2 regions of the Streptomyces sp. NPDC059668 genome follow, and region 2 is predicted to be linked to the other one. Evidence: riboswitches for the same ligand, from Rfam matches in the RefSeq annotation. Region 2 holds a riboswitch; the other holds the start of a gene.
What was found. Region 2 has a riboswitch for thiamine pyrophosphate ahead of thiC (phosphomethylpyrimidine synthase ThiC). Riboswitches for the same ligand answer to the same signal wherever they lie in the genome.
Positions count from the first base shown of each region.

Region 1: another riboswitch for thiamine pyrophosphate. It lies ahead of ACFV2J_RS39235 (purine-cytosine permease family protein); the one in region 2 lies ahead of thiC (phosphomethylpyrimidine synthase ThiC).

Region 1 is NZ_JBHWEL010000102.1:8,252-15,499, reverse strand. It holds gene ACFV2J_RS39250 (type III PLP-dependent enzyme) at 831-2,051, shown strand; gene ACFV2J_RS39245 (hypothetical protein) at 2,202-2,423, shown strand; gene ACFV2J_RS39240 (maleylacetate reductase) at 2,429-3,508, shown strand; TPP riboswitch at 3,615-3,709, shown strand; gene ACFV2J_RS39235 (purine-cytosine permease family protein) at 3,699-5,093, shown strand; gene thiD (bifunctional hydroxymethylpyrimidine kinase/phosphomethylpyrimidine kinase) at 5,195-6,007, shown strand; gene ACFV2J_RS39225 (ArgE/DapE family deacylase) at 6,074-7,248, opposite strand, start outside.
Region 2 is NZ_JBHWEL010000006.1:120,682-127,929, forward strand. It holds gene ACFV2J_RS07420 (hypothetical protein) at 1-232, shown strand, start outside; gene ACFV2J_RS07425 (VWA domain-containing protein) at 348-1,793, opposite strand; gene thiC (phosphomethylpyrimidine synthase ThiC) at 1,949-3,778, opposite strand; TPP riboswitch at 3,771-3,927, opposite strand; gene ACFV2J_RS07435 (YibE/F family protein) at 3,999-5,543, shown strand; gene ACFV2J_RS07440 (SsgA family sporulation/cell division regulator) at 5,631-6,068, opposite strand; gene ACFV2J_RS07445 (IclR family transcriptional regulator) at 6,168-6,965, opposite strand.

The DNA of each region.
Region 1 (7,248 bases), on a different contig from region 2:
CGCCCCGATTCAAGTCGCCCCGCCCCGATCCATCACCCTCCGCCCCGCCCCGCCCCGAGCCGCCCCGCCTCGATCTGGCCCCCCTTCCCCCCTTCCCGCCGGCCGGTACCGACGTACTGACGCACGCGGCCACGCCGCCGTCCTGCCCGAACGCTCCCCGGCGCATCGCCCCGGCGGCGTCTCGTGCGACTCGGGGCACACATCGGCTCCAGCGGCGCGTCCGCCGGCCCTTCGCGCGGCCCGGATGCCTTGAACCAGACCGGTGTCCGCTCCCGCGTCGGGCACCTCCCCGCGGTGGTGCGCACCGCCGGGACGCCCCCGGTGACGATCCTGCCGAACCGTGGCGTGGGAGGGTGTCGTGGGTGTGGTGTGCGTCGGGGGGGGAGACCTCCGGGAGGCTCCCCGCGAGCGGCTCGAGGTGGCTGAAGATCTCTCACCGGGTAGAGATCGCATCCGGGCCACGGGTTTGGAGTCGCGGATCAGAATGATGGTGGGATGCCACAGGGCGCGAGCCCTGCGAGCGAGGGTGCCGGCCTGCCGGAGATCGGCGGCGGTGCCCTTCCGGTCCCCGGCCACGGCGTCGGACCGGACGCTCGGTCGGCCCACCTCGGACACTCCACCCCGGCCGGCGGACCCGGGACGGACGGCGGGCCCGGCACGCGTTTCGCGTCCCGACCCGCTCCCCGCGGCGCACCCGGCGCCGCTCCGTGTACCCGGCGTGCCCCGGCTCCCCGTGTCGCGCACCGGTCGGCCGGCGATGCCGTCCGGTCGCTCGCCACCCCTGTCGCGTGCCGACGACATCCTGCGCCACACGACCCGGAGTGCCCCAAATGATCACACCCACGCGCGCGGTGCGCGACCGCATCCTCTCCCTGTCGCCCACGGAACTGCCCGCCTACATATACGACTTGGCTGCACTGCGCGCCCACGCCGCGTCCGTCAGAGCCGCCCTGCCCGATCGCGTCGAGCTGTACTACGCGGTCCAGGCCAACGGGGAACCGGAGATCCTGGCCGAGCTCGGCCCGTACGTCGACGGGTACAAGGTCTCCTCCGGCATCGAACTGGCCCGTGTCGCCGAGGCCTCCGTGGACCGTCCCCGGGTCTTCGGGGGCACGGAGAAGACCCCGACGGAGCTGGCGGACGCGCTGGAAGGGGGTGTGACACGCTTCCACGTCGAGAGCGAGTACGAGCTGTACATGCTGGCCGGGCTGGCCCAGCGGCACGCTCCGGACGGCCGGGTGGCGGTGCTGCCACGGTTCGACCTCCCGGTGGCCGACGGCCTTCTCGCTGCGGACGGCGGCGGATGCGCCACCGCCGCCGGGCTCGACCCGGCCCGGGCCGACACGATCGTCGGCCTGCTCACCGACGGCAGTTATCCGAACCTCGAACTCCGCGGCGTGCACGCCCACTTGGCCGACGGCGTGCACGCCGAGGAACATCTGGCGCTGGCCGAGTCCGTCGTCGCCTGGACCGTGGAACTGGCGGCCCGCAACGGCCTTCAGCTCACCGAGGTGGACCTCGGGGGCGGTATGGCGGTCGACTACGACCGCCCCGAGCGCCGCTTCGACTGGCACGCGTACGGCGAGGGGCTCGCCCGACTCGCCGCGGCCCACCCGGAACTGACACTGCGGATCGAGCCCGGCCGCGCGCTGACCGCGTACTGCGGCTGGTACGCGAGCGAGGTGCTGGACGTCGAGCACGGCTCCAGCGAGGACTTCGCCGTCATCCGCGGCGGCGCCGTCCACCTGCGCACCCCGGAGACCGAGCGGCAGGACCAGCCCTGGTCCGTCCTCGAAGTGGAGCCGTGGCCGTATTCCTGGCCGCGTCCCGTGGTGCGCAGGGAGCGCGCCACCCTCACCGGCCAGCTGGGCACGCCGAAGGACGTCCTGGTCCGCGACGTCCTGGCACAAGGGCTGCGGGCCGGTGACCGGGTGGTGTTCTCCCATGCGGGCGCCTACACCTCGTCCGCCCCGCACCGGGCCCACACCCGCTATCCGGAACCCGGCTTCCATTTCCTGGACGCGAGTGCCGACGGCGACCGGTCCCGATGACCCATGGCCGATGGCCTGTGGCGGACGACCCATGGCCGACGGCCGAGGACCGATGGCCGTGCGACGGAACACCAGGAGTTGCCGTCGCGGGCGCCGCGGCGCATCCTCGGACACGCCTGGCAGGACCGTACGCCGGACCAGGAGAGTGGCATGACCGCCGAACCGACCGACTCCACGACCGAGCTCGCGACCGACCGCGCCCCCGCCTCCACCGCCGGCTTCACGGACGGGGTCACCGCCGCCGTGCCGACCGCCGGGAAGAGACCGACCCGCGGTGTCGCCGCTCCCGACGACCCGTCCCCGGCAGGGGAGTTCGGCGCCCCGGCCGCCTTCCGGCACGCCCGCTTCGACCCCGTACGGGAGCAGGCATGAGCGCCATGGACACCCCGCTCGACTTCTCGTACGAGACCCGGCCCGGTCGGGTCGTCTTCCGGCCCGGCGCCGCCGTGTCCGCGACCCCCGGCGAGGTCGCCCGGCTCGGTCTCCACCGGGTACTGGTGGTCTCTGGCGGCCGGGGCGAGGCCACCGCCCGGGCGGTCGCCGACGCGCTGGGCGGCCAGTGCGCGGGGCTGCACGCCGAGGCCCGGATGCACGTACCCGCCGACGTCGCCGCCCGGGCCGTCGAGGTGGCCCGCGAACTGCGCGCAGACGGCTGCGTGGCGGTCGGCGGCGGCTCGGCGATCGGCCTCGGCAAGGCGATCGCGCTGCGCACGGGACTGCCGCTGATCGCCGTGCCGTCCACCTACTCCGGCTCCGAGATGACGCCGGTGTGGGGCCTGACCGAGGACGGTGCAAAGCGCACCGGACGCGACTTCACCGTCCAGCCCCGCAGCGTCGTCTACGATCCCGAACTCACCCTCGGGCTCCCCGTGCCCCTCTCCGTGACCAGCGGCGTCAACGCCCTCGCGCACGCCGTCGAGGCCCTGTACGCGCCCGACAGCTCGCCCCTCGTGGCGCTCATGGCCGAGGAGGGCGTCCGGGCGATGGCCGGCGCCCTGCCGGCCGTGGCCGCCGCCCCCGGCGACCTCGACGCGCGCAGCCGCGCCCTGTACGCCGCGTGGCTGTGCGGTGCCTGCCTCGGTGCCACCACGATGGGCCTGCACCACAAGCTGTGCCACGTCCTCGGCGGCACCTTCGGACTGCCGCACGCCGAGACGCACACGGTGGTCCTGCCCTACGTCCTCGCCTACAACGCGTCCGCCGCGCCCCGGGCGGTCGCCACGCTGTCCCGGGCGCTCGGCACGGACGACGTCCCGCGCGCCCTGCGGGAGCTCGCCAGAGGTCTGGGCGCGCCGAGCACCCTCGCCGAACTCGGCCTGAGGGAGGCCGACTTGGCGGTGGCCGCGGCGCAGGCCGCCGGCTCGGCGTACCCGAACCCCCGCGAGGTCACCGCGCACGGCGTGCTGGGCCTGCTGACAGCGGCGTACGAGGGCTGGGAGCCGCGCGCCGGCTCCTGAGGGCCGTCCCGCGACAGCGCCGATCCACGGGCTTCGCGCTCCCGGTCGCGCGGGTCCGTGCGCCCCCTGCCTGGGACGTACGCGCGGGCCGGGCTATCCTGACGCCGAACCGGACACGGGGTGCCCCGCACGAGGGCTGAGATCACACCCGTCGAACCTGAACCAGTTAGGACTGGCGGAGGGATGTCTCATGTCGTTGCCGTATGCCCGTGGTGAAGTGGCCGTCGGGGGCCCGCAGGGCGTCTTCGACGGGCGGATGCCCGAGGCCCCGGGTGATCTGCGCGTAGAGGCGCGCGGCATCGCCCCGGTGCCGGAGGACCACCGCTACGGCGGTCCCGGCCGCCTGTTCACCGTGTGGTTCGCCCCCAACCTGACGATGACCGGTGTCTTCACCGGCACCGTCGGCGTCGCGCTCGGCCTGGACTTCTCCACCGCGCTGACCGCCGTCGTGCTGGGAACCCTGCTGGGCGCGGTGCCGACGGCCTACCTCGGCACCTGGGGCAGCCAGACCGGCGCCGGACAGCTGCCGCTCGCCCGGCTGGCGTTCGGGCGGGCCGTGCTGGTGCCGGGCGCGCTCCAGTGGCTGTCCTCGATCGCCTGGGACGCGCTGATCGGCCTGTTCGGCGGCGACGCGCTCGCCCAGCTCTGCGGCTGGCCGTTCTGGCTGGGCGTGCTGGTCATGATGGGCGCGCAGGGAGCGCTCGGCGTCCTCGGCTACGAGGTGATCCACCGCCTCCAGACCGTGATGACGTTCGCCCTCGCCGCCGCCTTCATCGCGCTGACGGTGAAGCTCCTGAACGGCGACCACCCCGCCGCCACCGCCTCCGCGCACGGCGCCGACCGTGCCGGGGCCTTCGTCCTGACCTGCACCATCGCCCTCAGCCTGGCGCTGTCCTGGGCCCCCTACGCCAGCGACTTCAGCCGCTATCTGCCGCGCACGGCATCCCGGCCGCGCATGTTCTGGTGCACGCTCGCCGGGGTCAGCGTGTCCTTCGTGGCCGTCCAGGCGCTCGGCCTGTGGGGCGCCTCGGTCTTCACCGACCAGACCGCCCGCGGCGTCGACACCCTGCTCGGCGGGGGTGTCCTCGGCGCCTTCGGCCTGCTCGCCGTGGCCCTGGCCGCCCTCAGCAGCAACGCCATGAACGACTACAGCGGCTCGCTCGCCCTGCAGACCATGGGCGTACGCCTGCCGCGTCCGGCGGCCGCCGCGCTGGCGGCCGTACTCGGCTTCCCGCTCGTGCTGTGGATGCACGCCGCCGACACCACGACCCGGTTCCAGAACGTGCTGCTGCTGGTCGGCTACTGGATTCCCGGGTTCGTCGCGATCGTCGCCGTCGACTGGCTCGTCCGGGCCAGGGCGCGCGCCGGCGCGCCGGTCGACCTGTCCGCCGAGAGCGCCCGCCCTCGGCCGTGGTGGCCCGCGCTGGTGGCGTTCGTCGGCGCCTTCGCCGCGGCGGTGCCGTTCATGAGCACCAGCCTGTACGTCGGTCCGGTCGCCCGGGCCCTGCACGGAGCGGACCTCGCCTACGGGGTGGCGTTCCTCGCGGCCCTCGTGGTCTACGCGCCGCTGCGGCTGCGCCGCTGACCACGGCCGCCGCCGGCCACGGACGCCCTGCCGCCCCTCACCCCGTCATCTGTCATCCGTCTCGCCTCATCCCGTCTCGTCCCGTACGGAGCGAACCCGTCATGTCCTCGAACACCCCCGCCGTCCCGCCCCGCGTCCTGACCGTCGCCGGATCGGACTCGGGCGGCGGCGCCGGCATCCAGGCCGACCTCAAGACCATGCTGGCCCTCGGCGCGCACGGGATGAGCGTGCTGACCGCGGTCACCGCGCAGAACTCCCTCGGTGTGCAAGGAGCCTGGGAGCTCCCGGCCGAGGCGGTGCGCGCGCAGTACCGCAGTGTCGTGGACGACATCGGGGTGCAGGCGGTGAAGACCGGCATGCTCGGCTCCGCGCTGCTCGTCGAGACCGTCGCCGGGCTGCTGTCGGACGTCGGCGTGCCCGTCGTGGTGGATCCGGTGAGCGTCTCCAAGCACGGTGACCGGCTGCTGGCCGACGACGCGCTGGACGCCGTACGGACCGCGCTGCTGCCGGTCGCGACGGTGGCGACACCGAATCTCGACGAGACGGCCGAGCTCACGGGGATCGAGGTGACGGGCGAGCGGGACATGTGCCGGGCCGCGGAACGGCTGCTGTCCCACGGACCCCGCTGGGTCCTCGTGAAGGGCGGCCATCTGCCCGGAGAGGCCGTCGACCTGCTGACCGACGGCACCGAAGAGCTCTGGTTGCGGGCCCCCCGCCACGACAACCGCCACACCCACGGCACCGGCTGCACCCTGGCCTCGGCCATCGCGGTGGAGCTGGCGCGGGGACGGGCGGTGCCGGAGGCGGTGCGGCGGGCGAAGGAGTACGTCACCGGCGCGATCGAGGCGGGCTTCCCGCTCGGTTCCGGAATCGGACCGGTCGACCACGGCTGGCGGATGCGCGCCGGGCTCTGAACGTTCCCCGCTTCCCCCGGGCCCGTCGTCCCGCCCGGGTCCGTGGTCCCGCCCGGGTCCGTCGTCCTACCGGGTCCCCACGGTGCGCAGGGTCGCCAGGACCAGTGCCTGGGCGACGGCGACCGTCTCCGCGAGGGACACGTGCTCGTCGGGACCGTGGGCCAGGCGTACGTCCCCGGGACCGTACTGGAGTGTCGGTATGCCCGCCCCGGCGTAGAGCCGCAGGTCGCTCCCGTAGGGCGCGCCGCGTTCCCGGGCCCCGGGCGCGCCGGTGACGTCGGCGTGCGCGGTGCCGACCGTCTCGCGCAGGGGATGGCCGGCCGGGAGCCGGCCGCTGGCGAACTGGCCGCCGGGCCACGAGACGACCGCCGGATGCCCGCGCAGCCACGGATCGGCCGCGCACGCGTCCGCCACACAGCCCTCGAACGCGGCGCGCGCCGCGGCCGGGTCCTCGCCGAGCCGCAGTCCGAGCCGGCCGTCCGCGACGAGCAGCCCCGGCACGCTGCTGGCCCAGTCCCCGGCCTGGAGCATCCCGACGGAGACGGTGTACGGGAAGAGGTACTCGGCCATCAGGGGATCGGGCGTCTCACCGCGGGCGGCCTCCAGCCGGGCCAGGGCGGCGGCGATCGGCGCGTAGGCGTCGATGGCGCTCACCCCCGCGTCACGGGTGCTCGCGTGCGTGGACCGGCCCGGCACGGTGATACGGAAGGTCAGGGCACCGGCGTTCGCGGTGACCAGCGTGCCGCCGGTCGGCTCGCTGATGACGCAGGCGTCGCCGGTGTGGCCGCGGTGCAGCGTCCCGAAGGCCCCGACCCCGCCGTCCTCCTCGCCGACCACGAAGTGGCCCGCCACGCTGCCCCGCAGCCGCACCCCGGACGCCTGGATCGCGGCGAGCGCGGCGACGTTGGCGACGACCCCGGCCTTCATGTCACAGGCACCCCGGCCGTGCACGACGTCTCCGCGGACGCTCGGTACGAACGGGGCGCCCGCCCACTGCGCGAGGTCACCGGGCGGTACGACGTCCACGTGCCCCTGAAGGATCATGGTCGGACCGTCCTCCGCGCCGGGCAGCGTCGCGACGAGCCCCCATGCCTCGTCGCGTGGCACCTCCATGCCGGGGAAGCCGGGTTCGGCGCGCAGGGCGGGCAGATCCATCGACCACAGGTCGATGTCCAGGCCGGACCGGCCGAGATCCCGCGCCAGACGGTGCTGCAGCTCGGACTCGGCCGCGCTTCCCGTCA
Region 2 (7,248 bases):
GCTGGAGCGCGGCATCATGCCGTTCCTCCGGCACGCCCTCGCCGATCCCGGCGCGGCGGTGATGGACCGTCCGTCACCGACGCCCACGACCGGCCGCATGCCGCATCTCGGGTACAACCGGCCGGGGTTCAGCAGTCCGGACGGGGGACCCGCGGCGGGCCCACGGCCGAGCTTCTCCAGCCCGGACTTCACGAGCCCGGACTTCGGGGGGCCCGAACACCAGCCGGAGTGACCCCCGGCGGGCCGACACCGGGGTGGCAGAAGGACCGGGCCCGCGCCTGCCGAAGCGCGGGCCCCGATCGGTGCCCGGCATGCCCGCGTACGGGCCGCCGGCCCGGCAGACCGGATCAGAGGATGCCCAGCCGACGGGCCGCCGTGACCCAGGCGGGGAACTCGGAGAGCAGCCGGTCGTACAGCTCCGGGTCCGGGAGGGCGCCGATGTCGTCCACGGCGAAGAAACCGACGTTGTCGACGCGCCGGTCCGGCAGTGTGTCGAACCGTTCCAGCACGCCGTAGTCGGACCGGCCCAGGCCCACGAACTGCCAGAAGATCGGCTCCTCCACCGCTTCGCGCAGTTGCCGCTCGATCTCGTTGTTGCGATAGACCCCTCCGTCGGAGAAGAACAGCACCAGGGTGGGATCGGCGGCCGGATTCTCCCTGACGTACGTACGCACCTCGGCGATCGCCTTCTGCTCCTCGTTCTGGATGCCGACCGTCCGCATGTCCACCTGCCCCGGCAGCAGTCCCTTCCGCGGCTTCCTGCTCCGCCGGAACAGGCTCAGCTCACCGACCCGGACGTGGAGCCTGAGCCACTCGGGCAACTCACCGAGGGTCAGGTCCGGCAGCCGGGCCGCATGGGAGGCGAACGTCCACGCCTGCATCGCGCCGTCGTCGTCCAACTGCGCGGCCACGGCGGCCATCCGCTCCACCACGTCCGCCACGACGCCCTTCGCGTACAGGAACGACATGGAGCCGGAGGCGTCCAGGATCAGCACCACACGCGCCGTGACGCCCTGCGCGCCGTGCTTCCGCAGGCTGACCGCCACCTGCTCCTTGCGCAGGGAGAGCCGCTTGCGCATGTCCACGGGAAGCCGCTCCTCGCCCGTGCCCGGACGTGCCGCGGGGGCCGGGAGAGTCGGGGGTGGCGGGGGTGCCGGAGGCATCTCGGGGGCCGGGGGAGCATGCGGGGGCGGAGGGGGCGGTACGGCGGCGGGCGGAACCACGGGTGGCGCCACCGGCGCCGAGGTGGCGAGGCCTGGTTCCTCGTCCACGCTGATGCCGAAGTCCGTGGCGAGTCCGGCGAGTCCCGACGCGTACCCCTGCCCGATCGCCCGGAACTTCCACTGTCCGCCGCGCCGGTACAACTCGCCGCCGATGAACGCCGTCTCCGTCGTCGCCTCCATCTCGAAGCGCGCGAACTCCCGCTGCGTCCCGGCGTCGAGCAGCCGCAGCGTCAGCCCGGACAGCTGACCGAAGGTGCCGCCGTCGGCCGAGGCGCCCAGCACGACCCGCTCGATCCCCGGTTCCAGCGAGCGGAGGTCCACCTCGACCGTGTCGGTCGTGACACCGGCGTCCCGTCGCTTGCCCAGGTGGCGTACGGCACCGGAGACGTGCCGTGGCTGGTTGTAGAAGACGAAGTCCCCGTCGCCCCGCACGCGACCGTCCGCACCGAGCAGCAGGGCCGAGGCGTCCGCGTCCGGCGCGCCGGCCCCTCCCGTCCAGACGAGCACGGCCCGTACGGCCCCGACGGCCACCGGCAGGTTGGCGCCCTTGCTCATGGATGTCGATGTCATGGTCCCAGTCTGCCGACAGAACCCGGCCGTCCGTGGTGGCGGACTCCCGCACGTGGCGGTCCGACGGGGTGGTGCCGTCCCCTCCGCGGTCTTCGGGGAGGACGGTGTCCAGGGTCCACCGGACCCTGAACACCCTTCGACGGACCGTCGGAGCGTCAGTCCGCCAACGGCAGGTACACCCGGTTCCCGCTCGCCGCGAACTCCTTCGACTTCTGGAGCATCCCCTCGGCGATCTCCTCGGGCGAGGCTCCCTCGGCCGCGGAACCACCGAACTGCTCGGCGATGTTCTGGCTGATCTTCATGCTGCAGAACTTCGGGCCGCACATGGAGCAGAAGTGCGCCGTCTTGGCGGGCTCGGCCGGCAGTGTCTCGTCGTGGAACTCGCGTGCCGTGTCGGGGTCGAGGGCCAGATTGAACTGGTCCTCCCAGCGGAACTCGAAGCGGGCGTCGGACAGCGCGTCGTCCCATTCCTGCGCGCCCGGGTGCCCCTTGGCGAGGTCCGCCGCGTGGGCCGCGATCTTGTAGGTGATGACGCCGGTCTTGACGTCGTCACGGTTGGGCAGACCCAGGTGCTCCTTGGGTGTGACGTAGCAGAGCATGGCCGTGCCCCACCAGGCGATCATCGCGGCACCGATGCCGGAGGTGATGTGGTCGTACGCCGGCGCGACGTCCGTCGTCAGCGGGCCGAGCGTATAGAACGGAGCTTCATCACAGATCTCCTGCTGAAGGTCGATGTTCTCCTTGATCTTGTGCATCGGGACATGTCCCGGGCCCTCGATCATCGTCTGTACCTGAAAACGCTTCGCGATCGTGTTGAGTTCCCCGAGCGTCCTCAACTCGGCGAACTGAGCGGCGTCGTTGGCGTCCGCGATCGAACCGGGCCGGAGCCCGTCGCCGAGCGAGTACGTGACGTCGTACGCGGCGAGGATCTCGCAGAGCTCCTCGAAGTTCTCGTAGAGGAACGACTCCCGGTGGTGGGCCAGGCACCAGGCCGCCATGATCGAGCCGCCGCGCGAGACGATGCCGGTCTTGCGGTTGGCGGTGAGCGGTACGTACGGCAGTCGCACGCCCGCGTGGACCGTCATGTAGTCCACACCCTGTTCGGCCTGTTCGATGACCGTGTCCTTGTAGATCTCCCAGGTCAGCTCCTCGGCACGGCCGTCGACCTTCTCCAGTGCCTGGTAGAGGGGCACCGTGCCGATGGGGACGGGGGAGTTGCGCAGGACCCATTCCCGCGTGGTGTGGATGTTGCGGCCGGTGGACAGGTCCATGACCGTGTCGGCGCCCCAGCGGGTCGCCCAGGTCATCTTCTCGACCTCTTCCTCGATGGAGGAGGTGACCGCGGAGTTGCCGATGTTGGCGTTGACCTTCACCAGGAACCGCTTGCCGATGATCATCGGCTCGATCTCGGGGTGGTTGACGTTTGCGGGCAGCACCGCACGGCCCGCGGCGATCTCCTCGCGGACGACCTCGGGGTCGACGTTCTCGCGGACCGCCACGAACTCCATCTCCGGTGTGATCTCTCCGCGGCGTGCGTACCCGAGCTGGGTGACCGCCGTTCCGGGGCGACCCCGGCGCGGCTGGCGCGGACGGCCCGGGAAGACCGCGTCGAGGTTGCGGAGGCCGCCTCGCGGCGCGGTGTGCTTGATCCCGTCGTCCTCGGGGCGGACCGGACGGCCCGCGTACTCCTCGGTGTCGCCCCGGGCGACGATCCAGTGCTCGCGCAGTGGAGCGAGTCCCCTGCGCACGTCCGTGTCGACGGTCGGATCCGTGTACGGGCCGGAGGTGTCGTACAGCGTGACGGACCGCCCGTTGGTGAGGTGCACCTGACGGACCGGCACCCGCAGGTCGGGGCGCGAACCCCCGACGTATGCCTTGTGCCACCCGATGGACTGCCCGGTCCCCGGGGGCTGTTCGCCCAGGGACGCGGCCGACGGCTCGTCCGTCTGGCTGGAGGCAGGCGTGCGAACGTCCTTGTTGGTCATGAGACCTACTCCCTACGCCGGCATTACCCGGTAACAGGTTCAGCGGTCGACGCAGCGGCTTCCGTCCGCCGATGTTTCATGTGAAACATCGCTGAGACGAAGGTCAGCGCCCTCTCAGCCCGGTGCTCCGAGCTCCCGCGTGTGCAAAGGTGCTTCCACGCTAGCGTCATGTCTGGCGCGGTGAACAGAGGGCCCTCGCCGTTCTTGCGATGATCGGTCGGTGACCACGATGCAGCAGCCCCCGTTCCCGCCGTCCGAGCCGCGGCGCGGCCCCGGCGACGGCCATGGCTCCGGAGACGGCCACGGGTACGGGCCGGGGGACGCCAACGGACCGGGCGGTGGGCACGGATGGGCCGACACCGACGGGTCCGGCGGCGCCAACGGATCGGGGGAGGGGCACGGGCACGGACCGGGCCCCCTTCCCGGGCAAGGGCACTCGCACAGTCACAGTCACGGCCCCGCCACACCCGTCTCCAAGCATCTGCGCAAGGTCATCGCGGCCGTGCTGATCCCCTTCGCCGCGGCGGTCGTCGTGGGCCTCGTGGTGCTCTGGCCCGGCGGCGCCCCGTCGCACGAGCGCACCGGTGTCGGCTTCGACCGGCAGAGCCAGCAGGCCACGGTCACCAAGATCGACCAGGTGGACTGCAAGTCGGTGAACGCCTCGGGGGAGACCCCGACCGGCGACACCTCCACCGCCGAGGGTTCCTCCGCCCAGCAGCAGGCGACGGGCGAGTGCAAGAAGGCGACGGTCCGGGTGGACACCGGCAAGGACAAGGGCCGTACGTTCACGGAGATCGTCCAGCCGGACCAGTCACGGCAGTTGCACCAGGGCGAGAAGGTCGTGGTCGCGTACGAGCCCTCGGCGCCCAAGGATCTGCAGTACTCGGTCACCGACGTGAACCGGAAGTTCCCGATGGCGCTGCTCGCCGGGATCTTCGCACTGGCCGTCGTGGTGGTGGGCCGGATGCGCGGCCTCATGGCACTGATCGCGCTGGCCGTCAGTTTCCTCATCCTGACGTTCTTCATCCTGCCCGCCATCCTGGAGGGGGCGAACCCCCTGGTCGTGGCGGTGGTCGGGGCGAGCGCCATCATGCTGATCGCCCTCTACATGTGCCATGGTCTGTCCGCCCGTACGTCGGTGGCCGTGCTCGGCACACTGCTCTCGCTGGTGCTGATCGGTGTACTCGGTTCGGTGTTCATCGGCTGGGCGGCCCTGACCGGCAACACCGACGACAACACCGGTCTGATCCACGGCCTGTACCCGTCCATCGACATGAGCGGTCTGCTGCTCGCGGGCGTGATCATCGGCTCGCTCGGTGTGCTCGACGATGTGACGGTGACACAGACCTCGGCGGTCTGGGAGCTGCACGAGGCGAATCCCACCATGGGCTGGCGGGGCCTGTACCGCGCGGGCATCCGGATCGGCCGTGACCACATCGCCTCGGTCGTGAACACGCTCGTCCTGGCGTACGCGGGTGCCGCGCTGCCGCTGCTGTTGCTCTTCTCGATCGCGCAGAGCAGCGTCGGCGCGGTCGCCAACAGCGAACTGGTCGCCGAGGAGATCGTGCGCACCCTGGTCGGCTCGATCGGTCTGGTCGCCTCGGTGCCCGTCACCACCGCGCTGGCGGCCCTGGTGGTCTCGGCGGACCGTCCCGGGGCCCGGATCGCCCCCACGGCGGCCACAGGGCCGCCGGCGCCCGTACAGGAGCCCTCGGGGGGCCGGGGGCCGGTGCGGGGCGGCAAGGGCCGTCGCCGCAAGCACTGAGGCCTCCGCGCACCCGCCACGGGTGTGCGGAGGAGTTTCCCCAGGGATGTGCGGAAGCGTTCCTCCACGGGGGCGCGGGTCGTTTTTTCAGCCCGCGCTCTGCTCCTCCGCCAGGATGCGGTCCAGCGCCTCGTCGAGGTGGGTGTCGAAATCCGCGAGGGAGCGTTCCTGTCCCAGCGGTACGAGTTTGTCGGTGCGGTCGAGGAAGGCCACCAGGGGCGCCGCGCCGGACCGGAACAGGGCGTGGTCACCGCCCACCTGAAGCCGGATCAGCACCTCGCCGAACGCGTCCGGATCGGCGGGCGCGATGTGCACATCGCCGTCACCGCACGGCCGGCCCACGCCGTCGATCAGCAACTCCCGCCCGAAGGCCCAGGTCACGGGCGCGTCACCGGGCAAGTGGAAGGTCAGCCGCACGGCGTAGGGATCACAGGTCTCGTAGCGCAGCTCCACCGGGATGCGGAAGGACAGCTCCTCCGACACGAGGAAGCTCATCATGACCTCTGCCTGTACCGACTCGCGCATCGCCTACCCCGTCGTTTGCCGTCGACTGGCCAGGAATCGTCCCCCTGACACTGCTGAAATCTTGCTCAACGTACACAACAGATCACAAGGAGTGAGTTTTCAGATGCTGATAGAGATCGCGAGTGACCCCAGTAGTCTGCCGATCTCACCTTGCAATTGTCGTGCCGCCGGTAGCAGTCGGTCGGCCTGGTGGACAGGGAGAGAAATGGCCATCGTCGCGGCGGTCGTCCCCGCGGTGATGGGCAGCGCGGCACACACCGTCCCCAGCGCGTACTCCTGCCGCTCGGTGACGGGATCCATCCGTCCCGTCCGCTCCAGACGTCGCAACAGACCGGCCTCGTCACGCACCGTGTACGGGGTGAGCGACCGCACGGGATAGCGGTCGAGGTGGTCCCGGCGGGCCCGCTCGTCGAGCTGGGACAGCAGACACTTGCCGATCGCGTGGGCGTGCCCGGTCTCCCTGAAGTCGGCCCACTCCTCCACCGCCGGACTCCCTGGGGTGGCCGCGACGCACATGACCTCGATCTCGCCGTCGCGGTAGACCGCGTAGTACACGGGCGCACCGATCGAGTCCCGGAACCGGGCGAGCGCGTCGCTCACCGTGCTGCGACGTTTCTGCTGGGCTCCGCTGCTGCTCAACCGCTCGGCTGCCTCACCGAGGAAGAACAGACCCTTCTCCCGGCACAGATAGCCCTCGTGGACCAGGGTGCGCAGCAGGTGGTACGCCGTGGGCAGCGCGAGTCCGGCCTCCCGGGCGAGCTGTTTCGCGGGGGCTCCGTGCTCACGCGCGGCGACGGCCTCCAGGAGACGCATCGCCCGTTGCACGGACCCGATCAGGGTCGTGGGGTGCGGCTCCGCGGGCGCGGCCTCCAGGCGGCCGGTCCGCGCGGCCGGCAACGGTGCGCGGATCTCCGCGGGCGAGGAGCGCGGCTGGGCCGGCGGGGCGTAGGAGGCGGCGGAGGCACTGGACCGCTGGACGGGTGGAGTGAGTGATTCTGCGGGTGCGGTGTCGACCGTGGCCAAGGGGCACTCCCGAAGCGCGAGGGGAACCGCCCGTGCGGGGGGACACGGGAGGGGGCGCTGCCCGCGGGGAGTCGGCCCCGCGTCGAATTCCGGACTTTAACCGCCTGCCACCGCTCACAGACGGCCCCGCCGGAAAACTTCCCTCGGCCGAGGGAAC